DNA from 4 places in the Leptothermofonsia sp. ETS-13 genome. Region 3 is predicted to be linked to each of the others. Evidence: predicted binding sites of a transcription regulator. Region 3 holds the regulator's gene; each other region holds the start of a gene.

Region 1 (4,214 bases), 2.3 Mb from region 3:
CAATCCAGATTCCACCCGCTGCCATCCCTGCCAGCGCCATTGCCAGCATCACAATCACAGGCGGAACCCCCAGGAGATTTTGCACCTGCTCTGGAGAAGGCAGAATGCTACCGTAGGAAAGCAGCAAACCTGCGGTGATCGCGCCCAGGGCACCCATCACCAGCGCTCCTTCATTGCCAATAATCATCAAGCCAAGGCGTGCGGGCAATGCGGTACAGAGGGCAGTCAACATCAGAGGAGCCGCCCGCAGTAGCGAACCCTGAAATGAACGCCAGTTGCTGAACGCCGATTTATAGATAGCGGCGTAAATTGCAAATGGGTTTTTGCCATAGAACGCGCAGAAGATGCCAAACAACACCATGGCGACCAGAATAGCGCCGATGGGAATGGCGATCGCCTCTGCCATTGATCGCCAATTAGAACGACTCAGTGACATAACTTCAACTCGTCTTACCAATAACGCCTTCAGCCAGCCAGTCAATTTGGGTCAGTTGGGGATCGGTGATCTTGTATGCGGTACCGGCGGGAATCTCAACATTACCTGTGTTATCTTTCACAACGCCCTTGTACACCATCATCGAACCATCAACGATTTTGGCTTTTGTATCTTCTACATCCTTCTTCGCCTCTTCTGAGACGGCGGGGCCAAACGGTGCAAGCTCGACGTAATTCTCCTTCAGGCTACCAATCACCTGGTGGGGAATGCCTCCATTCATCAGGGTCTTGCCGCTCTGGAGCATTTCCACATAGTTCTTGAAAATGGTGTCCCACTTGTACACTGTTCCGGTTAGATACCCTTTGGGTGCCAGATCGTTTTGAGCAGCGTGGAAACCACTGGAGAAGATCCCACGCTTTTCAGCTGTTTCAATCACCACCTTGGGACTGTCCACGTGCATTGCCACCACATCAACGCCCTGATCGGCCAGAGAGTTCGTGGCTTCCGCCTCTTTGACAGGCAGAGACCAGTCCCCAGTAAAGATAACCTGCATTTTGATATCGGGTTTAACGCTGCGAGCGCCCAGGATGAAGGGGTTGATATTGCGCAGAACCGGATTAATGGGTTTTGCTGCCACAAACCCTAACTTGCCCGTCTTACTGGTCATAGCAGCGACCCGCCCGGCAAGAAACTGCCCCTCATCTACTAGGGCAAAGTAACTGCCAATATTGTCCGGCAATCCTTCCTTCCAGAGGGTTCCAGCATGGAGGAACTGCACTTCTGGATAGTCTTTGGCAACCTGAAGAATGTGAGGGTCAAAATATCCAAAAGACGTGGGGAAGAGAATGGTTGCTCCATCTTGCTCAATCATGTTACGCATCACTTCCTGAACCTCTTTGGTTTCAGGGACGTTTTCTTGCTCAACAATTTTTACGCCAGGTAACTTAGCAATCTCTAAGGCCCCTGTGGCTTGGGCCTGGTTCCAGCCATAGTCATCTTTAGCACCTACATAGATAAAGCCCATCACCAGGGGTTTCTCAGAAACTGGGCTGGCTTCTCCTCCGGCACCAGCCTGAGGAGCTGAAGGGGTGGAAGCACAGCCAGTCCAGAGTTTGGAAGTGGCTCCAAATGCAGCCGTTGCCAGAAGTCCCCGAATAACCTGACGACGAGGGATGTACAAATACTTTCTCGTACTCACTGTCTGATTCTCCTTTGAAGCTGTAGGTGGGAAGGGGTCACCACACGGCACCGATAAAGTCCACTACACCTGGGATTTAGAGGATATTTGTCAGCCTATGGGAAAAAACTTTGGCCAAATGTGCCAAATTTGACGGTTTGAGAGTTTGACGAGGTTCGATAAAGGTTAAGAAGAAGGCTAGATTAGGGGGTAGTGCATTACGGCAGTGTGGGAAAATTTGTAACAACTACTACGACTTGTTCATTGTCTGTCTTCAAATTTGAGTCAATTAGATCTGAGAACCTTGATAAGTTATAGTCTCACATTTATCTGATTCCTGATTCACGACCATCGCCTGACTTAAAGTCTTGAAAATGAATTGTTTTTATCTGACTTAACCTATTCAGTTACCGGGGTTTGCTAAGATACCTTTTGCCTATGGCTGCTGATAAAGCCCTGGTCATTCTTGAGAATATCCTTTCTGAAGAAAAATCTCCTTTGTGAAGAACGCCTGAGCAAACTTCGGATTCCAATTTTCTGGGATATCTGGAACAAACTGTCCTATCAAGCGATCGCCCACAATTCAGTCTACGAACTGGGCTACATCAAGCAAATAGGCTCTCAGTTATGGCAACCTCCTTCGAACTGGCCTAGTCAGCTTTTACCGAAACTTTCAGCTAGATTTTGGATGTTTCCTTCAGCCCGGATAGTCAGATGCTGACAGCGAGCCATATCAGCTACAAAGTTCACATCTGGCGGGTGGTGGATGGTAAGAAATTGCTGGACTGCCAGTCTAGTGATGACTGAGTCTAGTTCTGCCTTTAGTCCTGATGGCAAGACCCTAATCAGTAGAGGACAGGATCGGTTGGTGCGTCTGTGGGATATCTCTGGAGTCGGAAGAGTGAGGAATCGGGGGGCACCTGGACAGGAAAGACCTGCGATCGCCAATGCTTCCTCTACTACTTTAAGCGGGAATGATAGCTGGATCTGGTCGGTTGCCTATAGTACCCAGGGGGAGTAGGGGGGGATGGAATGTCCTTAGGGATACTTGCCAGGGGCAGCGAAGACGGCACTATTCACCTGTGGAACATTCCCTCTGTTAACTCTCAGCCCGCATGACAGAAACAGTAGTGCCCCCCGCCCTTAATGCCATAGCTATGCTGTCTGGTCGGTTGCCTTTAGTCCAGACGGGCACATCCTGGCCAGCGGCAGTCTGGATGGCACACTGCGACTGTGGAATCCCCCCTCCAGCCTATCCGTCGCGGTTGCATAAACAAATCAAAAATGTCGGCTTCTCGGTCGCCCACATGCGCGATACACACGGACTGATCCACCCCACCTTCGGCTGCCACTAACATGTCGAGCCAACGTTGACTTTCTTTGTCACAGATGGCTTTTTTGCGGCGTTCTCCCCGCTTGCCCTGGCGCTCTGCTCGACTCCAGGTGTGCTGATGCAATAGACCCAACGGTTCGCCACCACCACTGACGGCAAAGCAGCTATGCACTTTGATGCCCTGCTGCTGGCTCTGGTTGATATAACCCAATCCGCTGATTTGCTTCAAACTGCTGAAGTCTAAATCTGTCGTGTCCTGAATGGCCAGCACACGGATTGCTCATTAACTCGCCTCACCACACTATCTCGATGACTCGCTATTATCTGCTCTAGCTTTACCTGAGTTCGACGAAGTTTGTCATTTTCAAAGAAACTTGAAAATTACATTGGTGCGATTTGGAACTTCATCCATCACTACAATCAGAAGATTCAGGAGAAATTGCAACGAGAGCAGAGGGCTGACTTTTCTCTATCCTTTACCTAATGGCACTAACCCCCTCTGCTTTTGGACTGAAAAGAGATCTGGATGGCTCTGGATAGCAACGCCAAAGATTTGGTTGAGCTGTTCCAGGGTAAAGTTGTTGTATGCCATGACTTAAACAGCAATCCACTTACTCCTATCCTACCGAGATGACTGAGGGATGTTCGTGACAGGTGGCCAGTACTTCCTTTCGGGCCCACTGATCGGCACTGACAATATCATCCAGAGTGGGATGGGAACAGTTGTGAATCTGGTAGCGATCGCACACCTGCTCAATCAACCGAGGAATATCCAAAAACCGAATCCGCTCCTCCAGAAAAAGGGCAACGGCCTGTTCGTTCGCGGCATTCAATACCGCTGGCATACACCCTCCTGCCCGACCTGCTGCATAGGCCAGCTTCATACAGGGATACTTTTGGTGATCGGGTTCGCGGAAGGTCAGGCTACCCACCTTCACTAGATCCAGCGGTTCCCAATTAGTATCAATTCGTTCCGGGTAGGAGAGGGCATAGAGCAGGGGAAGCCGCATATCGGCCCAGCCCAGTTGCGCCAGAACGGAAGTATCCTGCAACTCGATCATTGAGTGAATGATGCTTTGCGGATGGATAACGATCTCAATCTGGTCGTAGTCCATCCCAAACAGAAAGTGAGCTTCAATGACTTCCAGTCCTTTGTTCATCAATGTCGCGGAGTCGATGGTAATCTTGCGCCCCATTGACCAGTTAGGATGTTTCAAAGCATCGGCAACTGTCACCTGTTCTAACTTTTCAACGGGTAAGTCCCGGAA
Region 2 (4,214 bases), 2.2 Mb from region 3:
ACCGCCGCAATAGGCCATAGGATGTTTCTCCCGAAATTCCCTGATTCAACCATGTGAAACCAACAGGTAGCAGTTCTTGAGGAAACCAGAGACTGAGGGAATCCCCTGCCAAAATAGTCAACCGTTTGGGGCGTTGATCAGCGGCTACCCTGGCTTCCCGCTGTAGCAGATCAACCCATTGCTTATAGGTGAGCTGATGGCGCGGCCCCAGATCGAACTCAGACGAAGCAACACCCAACTCTGTCTGGGGAACTGAAGTATTCACCTGGAAAGATGCTGGTAAACTGAAGCGGTTCAGCAGCAGAGCTACCAGCGCCAAAGACCCACCGCCCGTTGCTAATAAAATTACCCATTTTGGCAGCGTCAGAAAATGCCTATGCACATCTCAGATTTAGCGTTGTTTGAGTCAGATTTTAGAGGCAAACCCGCCCCTTATGGCGATCTTCCGCAAAAAAATATCCCTCGGTCATAAGTAGGTAACCATTATTAATTGTAAAGGGGGAGTGGAGCTGCGCTCTAAGGCAAGGGCTTCACCCCTTCCACCCCACGAAATTATCCTTAATTTAATTGCGCCTGGTAGGCTGCCAAGCAAATTTTGAAGGTAAACCCTTCAAAACCCCCATGAGTTTATTTTTGGGGTTTAGATAACCAGGCAAAGTTCCTTTAGTGAACCATTAGTACAGCACAGCAGGAATACGGATACCATTCTGGCTCCCTCCTAATCCCCACCTTAGTCCGAACGACGCCTGGCAAAGGAAATTTCGCCTGCAATTTCTTCACCGTAGGCTTCTTCACCGTGCAAATGAATATCCAACCCTTCCTCTTCAACCTGTTGGGAGACGCGCAGCTCCATAAAGCGCGAAAGAATTTGAAGAATGATCCAGGTGCCGACTCCAGCAATAATCCAGGTAATCAGTACGGCGACAACCTGAATCGTTAACTGATTGGGGTTGCCAAACAATAAACCATTAAAGCCAGCAGGGTTCACAGCTCGATTTGCGAAGAAACCCGTTAAAATTGCACCGACGGTACCACCAATTCCGTGTACTGGAAAGGTGTCCAGTGAATCATCAAATTGAAGCCTGGCTTTCAAGTTGACGGCAAAGAAGCAAGCCAGGGATGTAAGCACTCCGATCGCGATCGCCGACAATGGATTAACAAAACCTGCGGCTGGAGTAATTCCTACCAAACCGGCAACAAAACCACTCCCGATTCCAATAGCGGTTGGCTTGCTTTTCAAAAGCCACTCTGCCACTGCCCAGGCAAACCCTCCTGCCGCTGCCGATACTGTTGTGGCAACCAGAGCAACAGTGGCGAGTGAACCAGCACTGAGGGCATTGCCGCCATTAAAACCAAACCAGCCAAACCAAAGGATACCAACACCCAAAAGAACATAAGGGACGTTGTGGGGAATAATCGGCTTTACCATCCAGTCTTTCCGTGGTCCTAACATCCAGGCCGCAACCAGTGCGGAAATCCCGGAGCTAATATGAACAACCGTTCCGCCAGCAAAATCGAGGGCACCCATTGCCCCCAGCAAGCCCCTACCCCAAACCATATGGGCAAGTGGGCTGTAGATAAAGGTAGACCACAGAATGATGAACCAGAAGAAAGCTTTAAAGGAAATGCGCTCCACGATCGCCCCAGAGACCAGCGCCACGCTAATAATTGCGAAGGTCATCTGGTACAGCATGAACAACATATGCGGAATGGTTGGCGCATAACCTACAGGATCAGCAGCGTCAAACGCTACTTGATTCAAACCCAGCCAGCCAAGACCCCCAATAAACTTTTGAATACCATCGGCAAAGGTCTGCCCCTCTGCCAGGGTGACATCAAACGCCAGACTGTAGCCCCAGAGAACCCAGAGAACCCCCACGATCGCCATTGCCGCCAGACTCATCATCATGGTGTTGAGTACGTTGCGCGATCGCACCAGACCACCATAAAAAAAAGCCAAACCCGGTGTCATAAATAGGACCAGCGCGGAAGAGATCATGATCCAGGCAGTATCCCCTGTATTAGCTGCCCAGACTTTGGCTGCGGTATCCTGAGCAACCGCCGTATTGGTCATGGGACCTGCCCAAAAAACCATGACCGCGATCGCAACTAGCATTAGCCCAAACACTAAAGCCAGCTTTGGCAAAGGTTTGAGGCTGTTTTTCCTGTAACCTCTAGCAACCAGTTTGGGGTATTCCTGCCCCATTGGGAATAGCGCTTGAGCTGTAGTGGCAGAAGAACGCCGACGGTTATTTCTCCACCTTTTGTAGGGCCTAAATGTAGACATTGTTAGCGAGACTTCCTTGCGACACGTTGCAAACAAAGTGGGTCATGCACTTGGTAGGTTCAGATCAAAATAGTATAGAGCGAAACATTTCAAATGAATCTCCACACGTTCTAACTGCTACAGAGACAATAGGCGATGAGTAGGAAATCAGCTAGGCCAGAGTTTATTCGTTATCAGATGAAAATAGGTAGTGTAAACCATAACTTGAGTAATGCCCCAATGAAGTGATTGCACCAAAGTTTAGCGGAGGAGATCCGTATCTTTTCAAACAAATAGATTGTGAAAACACTTAAGTTATTCAACTAAATAATCAAGTAGTTTGCTTTTTCCCCGATACTGAAGAGTGAGATCTTGCCACTGCGGTAAGTCCAAATTGGAAAGGGAAACACCAAATTGGAAAGGGAAACAACTGTTTACGGAAAAACCACCGCTCATCCAGGGAGACCACGCTATGCTGTCGAAAGGGTTTGAAGTTGAGATGTATACCAGCACCCCTGAGGGCGACATTGTTGGACTATCAGACAAGATTGTGGCATCGCTGGATGGTTTTGTGCGGGAACCAGACAGCCGCAACGTCGAATACACAACTCCTCCCTGCTACCGTTACGAACGATTACTGTGCGATCTGCTGCGTCCTCGTATTCGTCTGCGGAAGTACTTAACCGACCTGGGAGGCTATACGCTCATTCCTGGCAGCACCCTTGCCCTGGGAGGAAGCGATCGCTTTCACCGCTCTGACCCTGAAAACCCTTATCACACCTACATCGAGCAGACCTATGGCACCCGCGTTGTCACGGCCAGTGTTCATATTAATATCGGAATTTCCGATCCAGAGATGCTGTTACAGGCATGTCGCCTGGTTCGAGTAGAGGCCCCCTTATTTCTGGCACTCAGTGCGTCTTCCCCATTTTTAGATGGAAAAGTGACGGGCTACCACTCCACTCGTTGGGGATTGTTTCCCAAAACTCCCACCCATGTTCCTCTGTTTGAGAGCCATGCTCACTTCATTCACTGGACGGAACAGCAGCTAGCTGCTGGCACCATGCAAAATGTTCGCCATCTCTGGGCGTCGGTACGTCCCAATGGCGATCGCCGCCCCTATAATCTGAATCGACTGGAACTCAGAATCTGTGACCTGATTTCTGATCCGGTTTCTCTACTTGCTATCACTGCATTACTGGAAGCCCGTCTGATCCAAATGTTAGAAAACCCCGACCTTGACCCGCTGAAAATGAGTCAACTGCCTGCAGCAAGCCGAGCGCAAGACCTGCTGACCCTGACTGACGCAAACGAAATCGCGGCCTCTCGCCTGAGTTTAGATGCTGAACTGAAACATTGGAAGGATGGTGGTCCCATTCAGGCAAGGGCGTGGGTTGAGCAGATCTATCAGGAAGTCTGGGGGATTGCGAAGAAGCAGGGCTTTAGCTGTTTCCTGTTACCGTTGAAAAAAATTTTGCGGGAAGGTAACGAAGCACAGAAATGGTTAACCCTTCATCAACAGGGAACCGATGTGAGACAGGTGATGCAGCAGGCCATTCTCGCAACCGCTGCCCAGGAATTTGCCCTGCGAGATAGTCTCTGCCAGCCACTTGTGGCTTAATTGTGGAAAGAGAGGAGAACGATTTCCTCCAACAGGAGGAAACTAGGTAGATTTAAAGTATCTAATAGCATACTTAAACATCGGTAAATATTAAAAAAAACTATCAATCCTCGCTAGTCAAGAGTTGAAATGGGTAGGCCGTTTCCATGGGCCTTGAGTTCTGAAAGTGATGTTGAGGGTTGTTCTCGTTCACCCACAAATTCCACCCAATACGGGAAATATTGCCCGTACCTGTGCAGCAACTGATACTGAACTGCATCTGGTAGGGCCGCTGGGTTTTGAAATCAGCGATCGCTACCTCAAACGGGCAGGGCTGGACTATTGGAC
Region 3 (4,214 bases):
GAGGGGTGGAAGAAATTTTAAGTGCAAGGCGAAGGGCGAAAGGGTGAGGTGGCTATAGAGGTCGTAAGCCTTTCATCCCCTTAAATCCAGTGTCCTAAGCAACCTGGCGACAGCTATATCCATGATCCTGAGCTAATGAACCAGGCGCTCTAAGTAGCGTTCAATCAGCAAGATAGCGACAATGTCGTCGATTGGACGGGGAATGCGACGTAGTGCCTTGGGGATCAGACGGTAAATGCCTTTTGGGGGATACATTTTCCAGTAGCGATCGCGCGCTTCCAGGCTGCTATGGCGCTCATCCACTAACACAACGCGCAGCGGGTCTTCAAGCTCAGTCGTTAGCCGCTGCTTCCAATCCTTGGCGGTGGTTTGGTCACCCATAACGACTATCGAGATTGGAAACTGCTGTCGTAGAGTTTGGATGGTAGCGATCGCCGACTCTGTAACCACAACCTCGTGATAACGTAATGTGCGGTCAACTCCCATAACCGCTAGACCGCACTTGCGGCGACCAGGGTCGAATCCCAGAATAACAGGCTGATCAGACGTTGGGTGAGAACTAGGGTACATGGGACCAAAATGTATCAAACAGGTTCACGACTCTTAATTAACGGTACCTGTATCTGGATGATTTGTTCTAAACAAGACCTTGCCATCCTGCGTTGCCAATAAATCAATTTTGAGGGGGCCAGAAACGTTAGTGACCTCCGCTGCAACAGCTTTCAAATCCACCATCTGGTTATATTGCTTCAGTTGGCTGATAAAGATAATCACATCCTGAATTCGACCAATTTCAACAGAATCGGTCAAAATTCCTAGGCTGCGAGCCCGAAAATTAGCGGCGGCAATTAGCAAATTAATGCGCTGTTGAATCTGCTCATCCGTCATCCGGGAGGGATCGATGGTAGTGGCGGCCACCACATCGCCTGCCAGAAAGATAGACCGATTGGGCACTGCGTCTGCAAAAACTTGGATGGGGGTTTCGCCCACCAGGTAGTTGGCAGCCGAAAAGATTCTGACTACATAGTCTTTTCCGTCGTCAATCCGACTGATCAACTGTTCCACCTCTGGTCTGGTAATTTGGATGATCTGTCCGCTGGTGCCGGGCCGTGTCAATCGGATCGCCGTCCGATTGGCTTCGGTTAAGAGCTGATCAACGGCCTGTTTCGCTGTTGAAGTTGATGGAATCCGCACAACCGCGGAAGCCAGAATCTGGCCGCGCTGAATTGCCACATTGCCCTGGCGTAGACCCTGACGCTCTAGTTCTAATTCTTGAATTTCTCTGGCCAGGAAGGCTTGCTGGGCTTCCAGTTTCTTGACTTGAGCTTCCTTGTCCCTGATTTCTGCGTCTCTTTGGGCAATAAGCCGATTCTTTTCTACTTGCAGCTGGCGAATCTCAGCCCGCAGTTGGTTCTGAATCCGATTTAATTCTGCTTCAGCGCGAACGGTTTCCGCCCGGGCTCGGGTACGTTCTGCGATCGCCCCCCTGAGCGCCCGGTCTGCTTCAGTAAGTTGTTGCTGTGCTCCCGTGAGCTGTTCTCTGCTGCCCGCCAGTTGCTTCTGCGCCAATACCCGATCAGCCCGCGCTTTTGCTAGTTCCTCCTCAGCCTGGTTTTTCTGAATCTGCGTTTGGTATAGATCCCGCCGAGTTCGCCTGATGGTTTCCTGCAGCGAGTCAATTTCAAACAACCATTTGCGCAGGTACTCACTGGTGGCAAACAAAACCCCCAGAGTGGAAGCCGAGATCACAGTGCCGGTAAGAATGGTGACGAGCGTCGCAGTTTTACGGGGACGGAGATTAAACAGGCTGAGGCGAGCTTTGCCAACGCGGGTTCCCAGGCGATCGCCCACCGTGGCAATGACCCCCCCCAGCACCAGCACTGCCAGAATCAAAATATATCCGGTGGACATTCACACTCCAAAGCGCCCTGCACTCCCGGCCACGCCTGCACAAGCACACCAAAGCAAACGCAATCACAGCGAACTCAACTACAGCCTACCTCAATGTTTCTACCAGTGGGTGTTGCTGATCAGGTAAATTGTTGGCTCAAAGTGACCGGATTGTGGACGGTAATCTTTTTCTTGTGAATGGAAATCATCTTATCCTGGCGCAGATCCCCCAAAAGACGGGTTACCGTGACACGAGTAGAGCCAATTGCCTCTGCGATCGCCTGATGGGACAACTTCAGGTCAATGGTGATGCCATCATTGCTGGGCACACCAAAATCACGACAGAGAATCAGCAAAAAACTCACCAATCGGGAACCCATATCCCGGTGTGCCAGAGTTTCAATCATCATCTCAGTCTGCAAAATCCGGGATGATAAGCCTCGCAGCAGTACCATCGACAGGTCCGGGTTATCCTTTAACGCCTTTTCCACCTGTTCAATGGGAACCGAAAGCAACTCAACTGGTGTAAAGGCTACTGCGTGATAGAAGCGATCGGACTTGTGCCCAGTGATTAAGGAAAGAACCCCAAACACGCTATTCTCCCGTAGCAGCGCAACGGTAATTTCTTCCCCAGCCTCATAGACCCTGGACAGCTTGACTGCTCCTTTAAGAAGAAAGTAGACACGTTCTGCCGGGTCACCCGGAAAGAAGATTGTTTTGCCCCGCTCAAAGGTTTCAACAATGGGTGGAAATGCTCCACCCCCCATCTGACGGAACACAGATGCGAGTGGTTTATCTTGCGTTACTACCATATCCCCTACCTGGTGCCCAAAGAATTGCCCAGCTAACTAACAGGTGAAATCCCTAAGTTAAGTGAACTCATTAAAAGATCTGTAACTTAGGACACTTAAACTTACTCAACCGCACGTTTTTGTGCCTGATGTTACATATTGGTTGGCTATAACCCTTGACTAACCGATTCCATAACCCAGGTTTAGCCTGCTCAATCACTGCTTAAATCACGATTTCCAGCAGTTTAAGACTATATTAGCTAGAGTGAATCGATTTGCTTACCTGCAATTTATTCGAAATCACGATTATTGGAACAGAATGATTGAACGGACTGATAAAAATAGGTGCTACCCGTTTCCATCTTTGAGTATTCTCATAAAGCAGTCCTAAGTAGTTGCTCTTAAAGATAGAGAGTTATGTTGAATTTGACTGGAAAAAATGCCCTGGTGACTGGCATTGCCAACAATCGTTCAATTGCCTGGGGCATTGCCCAACAACTCCACAAAGCAGGGGCAAATATTGGAGTTACCTACCTGCCCGATGAAGAACGCCGCGTCAAAAAACTTGCTGAACTGGTAGAACCCGTTCAACCATCCCTATTTCTTCCCTGTAACGTTCAACATGATGCTCAAATTCAAGCTACCTTCGATGCAGTCAAAGACAAATGGGGTCGGTTGGATATCTTGATTCACTGTTTAGCCTTCGCCAATAAAGAAGATTTATCTGGTAGTTTTGTAAACACTTCACGAGAAGGATTTGCGGCTGCCCTGGATATTAGTGCCTACTCATTAATTAAGCTGTGCGCTGCCGCCCAACCCCCTAATGACCGAAGGGGGCAGCGTTCTTACCCTGACCTACCTGGGGGGAGTGAAAGTAATTCCCAATTACAACGTGATGGGAATTGCCAAGGCTGCTCTGGAGATGAATGTACGCTATCTCGCCTCTGAATTAGGTCCCCAAAACATTCGGGTCAACGCCATTTCTGCTGGTCCCATTCGTACCTTAGCATCCTCGGCAGTCGGCGGCATCCTGGACATGATCCACCATGTTGAAACCGTCGCCCCCCTCCGGCGAACTGTTACCCAGCTTGAAGTGGGCAACACCGCTGCCTTTCTCTGTAGTGACCTTGCAAGTGGCATCACCGGACAAATCGTCTACGTTGATGCAGGCTACGAGATTATGGGAATGACGGAAGGGCGAAAGGAGTAGATGGGTGGATGAGTGGATGAGTGGATGGGTGAGGGAGTAATGGAGTGGGGGAAGTGATGGAGTGGGGAAGTGATGGAGTCAAGAAACCTCGCTCTATTATCCCGTTACCCTGGCACTCCCTTCCCCCTCTCTCCTCGCTTCACTAACAACGAATAACCAACAACTAACAACTCCTCTAAAATCCCATTGCCTGGGCAACAGATTTCAAGCTGGGTTCGATGCCCTGTTTGAACTGGCTGCTGCTGTGTTTGATGGCACAATCGGGGTCCTTCAACCCGTTTCCGGTGAGGACACAAACCACAGTGGCACCGGGCGGAACCTGG
Region 4 (4,214 bases), 850 kb from region 3:
GCCAGTCCATGGTTTATTGGTGAGGTGAGTTCCATAACTGGTTGTAGCAGTTGAGAGCGGGTAATGGGTGCATGATAATAGGGATAATCCAAATTGCTGATGACCAAATAATGGTCTCTCCAACTTGGTTGCCTTGATACTCCAGATTTCACTTGCAATTGGTTACAGGGATTTGCTAAGTTAATTAAACGCTGAAATGTGGTTTCCCCGCCGGGATAGCTCAGTTGGTAGAGCAGAGGACTGAAAATCCTCGTGTCGCCGGTTCAAGTCCGGCTCCTGGCATTATTTATCTTTGTGATGCTCGACTTCAATTACCGTATGCACATTGCCGCGTGGGTTGAAATCTCCTTTGATTTTGACTTCTAGAGGAGCGCAGGCGGCCACAAAGTCATCCAGAATTTGATTGATCGATTCTTCATGGGAGATGTAGCGATCGCGATAGCTATTGATGTAAAGCTTCATCGCCTTCAATTCCACCACTTTTTTGATCGGGTACGTAGGTAATATAGATCGTTGCGAAATCCGGATAGCCAGAAAACGGACATTTGCAGGTAAATTCTGGCAGAGTGATATGGATGTTGTAGCGCCGTCCCACCCTGGGATTTGGAAAGGTAATTAACTGACCTTCAGCAATCAACCGCTCACCGTATTTCACTTCTGCTGCTTCCTGGGTATCTAGTTCAAATCCGGACATTGGTGATATAGAAGGGTGACTCATAGGGATTTCCGTGGTGTTCTCACCTTTCATCTTAGGTTCCTCCGCTTACTTTTGCACTCTACCTGTCCTGCAACAGGCAGTAGTTCTCTATTGGTACAATTTACTCCTGTTGCCAGTCGCCATCGCCTGTGATGGGTCGCCAGCTTTTGATACTCCTTTCTCAGTAAATTTTTTGACTAATTGCAATGAGAATGTTCCAAATCGACTGATCTCATGCATAATTGAGCCCGATTAATTACCCTTCGACCTATGACGCCCAGAACGAACACCAAGCCTCATTCTAAAGTGCCTGAATCTCCTAAACCTCCGGCAAATACCCCCTACGCGCCCTCTGTGCCTATTTCACTCTATCGGGAAGTGACCACTGAGTTGCAGTCTGCGAAGACCCGACTAGAGTCATTAAGATTGCAGAACCAGGAGTTGCTGGAGCAGAATCAACAACTCCGGGTTGAAATTGAGCGAGTTGTGCAATCAGCCTTGCAACTGCGACAGGTGGCAGATGCCCATCAGGCGGGACATTTACCCACCTCGGACTCGCCTGCACCGGATGTGGAAATCCACTTCGAATCTCCTCCCCCTCAGCCAGTAGCCCCCCGAGTCGCCAAGAACGATACGGTTGAGTTGCCCCCTTCACAAAAATCGCTGTTTACTGAACAACCTTCCCAACCACGGCGCAAAAGCGATTCGCCCCGCTCTTCGGATATTGGAGGCTGGTGGTTGGTGCTGGCAATCCTGGTCATTGTTGTGACGGCCTTTGGCACCGGGTTCTTGATTGTACGCCCACTCTTACCCAGTCGATAGACCTCTCCCTGCGCCTGTACCTGGATTCCTGTGCCTGTGGCTAGACGAGGAGCTGCCTGCCAAGCAAAAGCACAGGGGTCTATTGACTGGGGTGGCGATCGCATCATAGAAAAAGTGTATCTTTATCTACAAAAGATTCACTTTTGACGGTGGTAGAAATTGTCATGCTGGATAGCAGCATGATCCCTATGTGTAAGGAAGGAGTGTAGAATTTGAAGAAAGTAGAAGCCATTATTCGCCCATTTAAGCTTGACGAGGTCAAAATTGCTTTGGTCAATGCTGGTATTGTAGGCATGACCGTTTCTGAAGTCAGAGGGTTTGGGCGGCAAAAGGGACAGACTGAACGCTATCGGGGTTCAGAATATACGGTCGAGTTTTTACAAAAGCTCAAAGTTGAAATTGTGGTTGAAGACGAGCAAGTTGACATGGTTGTTGAAAAAATCATTGTCGCGGCTCGAACAGGTGAAATTGGGGATGGCAAAATCTTTATTAGCCCAGTCGAGCAAATTATCCGTATACGCACTGGTGAAAAGAATCTGGAGGCTATTTAATCTTTACTCCCACTCCTTCGCCTGTTGCGTTTCTGCCTGCAAAAGGTTCTGCCGTAACCTTTCCCAGTCTGTCTGCTCTTCAAGCAAATCTTCCATCAGAATTCCTTGATGTAGATGCAGGACGCGATCGCAAAACTGTTCTGCAAGCTCTAATTGGTGGTTTACCATCAGCACAGCCGCTCCATAGTTCTGGGCGAATTCCATCAATGCCTTGATCAAAAACTCACCTTTGCCCACATCCAGCGCAGAGGTGGGTTCATCCAGCAATAGCACATGGGGTTGAATGACCAGGGCGCGAGCGACTGCTACCCATTGCCGTTGTCCCAGCGAAAGCTGAAGCTCCGTCCGTTCCAGCCAGTCTGACGGGATGTGCAACCGCTCGATCCATTCTTCCACTCGCTGTTGAATTTTACTCTTTGTCAGATGGCGCAAAACTAATGGGTACTCCAGCGCTTGCCGCACGGTCATTCCCAGTAGTTTTGACTCTTGCAGCACCAGTACCACTTGCTGGCGCAACTGAATGACAGGAATTTGGTCGAGTACCTGGTTATCCAGGTAAATCGCTCCGCTGGTTGGCTCGATTAGTCGATTCAAAAGCCGCAGCAGAGTCGTTTTGCCTGCCCCAGATGAACCTACAATGGCCACGCGATCGCCCGGCGCGATCGCAAATGAAACATCTCTCAACAAATAATTCGTTTCTAGGGGAAAATCAGCAGTTCCTCTGCCTTTCTTAGAAGAAACTAACCTGGGAGCAAAGCTAACCCGCTCAACTCGAATTTCAGCCCCTCGCATCCCGACGCTCATTTCACCCATCCTTAAAAGGCAGATCTCCTGACTTGTCGCTAAAAACAGCGTAGGAAGTTCTTTCAGCCTGAACAAAATCCCTGAAATAAGTAGATAGCCATAATTAACTGTAAAGGGGGGAGTGGGGGCTGCGTCCCCAGGCAGGGAGTTTCACCCCCTCTACCCCCGGAATTATCCTTAATTTAACTGCACCTGGCTACTTACTGATGTTGTTTTAGGAATTAGCAACACTTATCCCCGAACTATCAGGAGAGCCCAAAAGGTCGGCTAAACGCTGTCCAAATAATCCAACCATCAACTGTCAGCAGCAGCAATGTCGATCCCAACAAGATGAAATACATCCACGGTTGGGAAAGAGGACGCACATCAGTGGTATCGATTCCTGTATAGGATTGAACCTGGTGTACGAGTTGTGCAAAGCCTGCGACGCGCATGGGTAACAAATACGCTTTGCCTGAGTGGCTCACAAAATAATAGACCAGTCCTCCTTGCCCTGTAGAGCGGGGTTTCAAAGCCTTAATTTCTGACCACGGCAAAGACCAGCCGCGGCGCAACCAACCAGGAACCCAAACGGGATAGGTGACTTGAATGCTCTGCCTATCTAAAATGACTTGTTCAGCCAAGGCTCCATACAAAGCTATCCCTCCCAAACAAATTCCAGCCCACAAAAACAGAGGTGAAATTACGGTTCCCCCTACCTGGGGCAAAAATGGTAATGGAATGGTTAAAGCCACATAGAGGCTCAGCAACGTGAAGCGAATGAGAGGAGAAATCTTGAAAATAGAGATTGGCAGCTCCGGCACAGGTAATTGATGGGATTGCTGAAAAGATAAGTTAGATGTTTGGGAAAGTGGCTCCATTAGGTAAATCGCGGATCTTGAAAATATCTCCATTTTCACTGTACAGCGGTTTTCCTCAATCTGATTTCAAACCAGCCAACAACTTGCAGAGTGATAAAGATCACACTTTTATGGTGCACTTTCTCATCGACTACGATTGAATCAATCAGTCGATAGTTTAAGCACTAATAATCGGGGCAAATCCAAATAATCTTCTCCAAGAAATTATTCTGTTGATGTATCGGTTAATAACAAAATGTCCGTACAATCCTCTAGCAAAATCTGGAAGATATGTGCTGGTGTCAGCTTGAATCAGTATCCTGAAGTGGTGGAAGAACCATTGCTATCTTTGCTAACGGATGAATATTTAAAGACAATGCTAAATAATGCAAATGCCTACAAGAAAGTACCTACACAGTAAAGATGTAAAAAAAGATGTAAAAAAATAAACCTTCAGCCGAAAATGTGTGGCCTTACTAGTAAATTTCTAATGGAATCCAG

What was found. The regulator NtcA, encoded in region 3, controls nitrogen genes in cyanobacteria. The targets are predictions, from matches to a motif close to TTTGTANNNNNNNNTACAAA.
Region 1: P4D80_RS00835 (BMP family ABC transporter substrate-binding protein) is a predicted target of NtcA. The motif match lies at 1,851-1,870, and genes of this name have one in related genera.
Region 2: P4D80_RS00295 (ammonium transporter) is a predicted target of NtcA. The motif match lies at 2,541-2,560, and genes of this name have one in related genera.
Region 4: P4D80_RS19455 (P-II family nitrogen regulator) is a predicted target of NtcA. The motif match lies at 1,633-1,652, and genes of this name have one in related genera.

The regions. Positions count from the first base shown of each region.
Region 1 covers NZ_CP120836.1:170,888-175,101, reverse strand. The annotation lists gene P4D80_RS00840 (ABC transporter permease) at 1-436, opposite strand, end outside; gene P4D80_RS00835 (BMP family ABC transporter substrate-binding protein) at 441-1,634, opposite strand; gene P4D80_RS00830 (hypothetical protein) at 2,413-2,634, shown strand; partial or broken gene P4D80_RS00825 (WD40 repeat domain-containing protein) at 2,803-2,886, shown strand; gene dxr (1-deoxy-D-xylulose-5-phosphate reductoisomerase) at 3,564-4,214, opposite strand, start outside.
Region 2 covers NZ_CP120836.1:57,032-61,245, reverse strand. The annotation lists gene P4D80_RS00300 (SGNH/GDSL hydrolase family protein) at 1-382, opposite strand, end outside; gene P4D80_RS00295 (ammonium transporter) at 731-2,287, opposite strand; gene gshA (glutamate--cysteine ligase) at 2,739-3,887, shown strand; gene P4D80_RS00285 (tRNA (cytidine(34)-2'-O)-methyltransferase) at 4,057-4,214, shown strand, end outside.
Region 3 covers NZ_CP120836.1:3,428,451-3,432,664, reverse strand. The annotation lists gene P4D80_RS15535 (pre-16S rRNA-processing nuclease YqgF) at 133-570, opposite strand; gene P4D80_RS15530 (DUF3084 domain-containing protein) at 604-1,911, opposite strand; gene ntcA (global nitrogen regulator NtcA) at 2,031-2,702, opposite strand; gene P4D80_RS15520 (SDR family oxidoreductase) at 3,099-3,629, shown strand; gene P4D80_RS15515 (SDR family oxidoreductase) at 3,550-3,891, shown strand; gene thrC (threonine synthase) at 4,067-4,214, opposite strand, start outside.
Region 4 covers NZ_CP120836.1:4,273,809-4,278,022, forward strand. The annotation lists partial or broken gene P4D80_RS19430 (hypothetical protein) at 1-10, opposite strand, end outside; tRNA gene P4D80_RS19435 (tRNA-Phe) at 210-282, shown strand; gene P4D80_RS19440 (hypothetical protein) at 283-462, opposite strand; gene P4D80_RS19445 (preQ(1) synthase) at 443-718, opposite strand; gene P4D80_RS19450 (hypothetical protein) at 968-1,519, shown strand; gene P4D80_RS19455 (P-II family nitrogen regulator) at 1,732-2,070, shown strand; gene P4D80_RS19460 (ABC transporter ATP-binding protein) at 2,074-2,883, opposite strand; gene P4D80_RS19465 (hypothetical protein) at 3,120-3,677, opposite strand.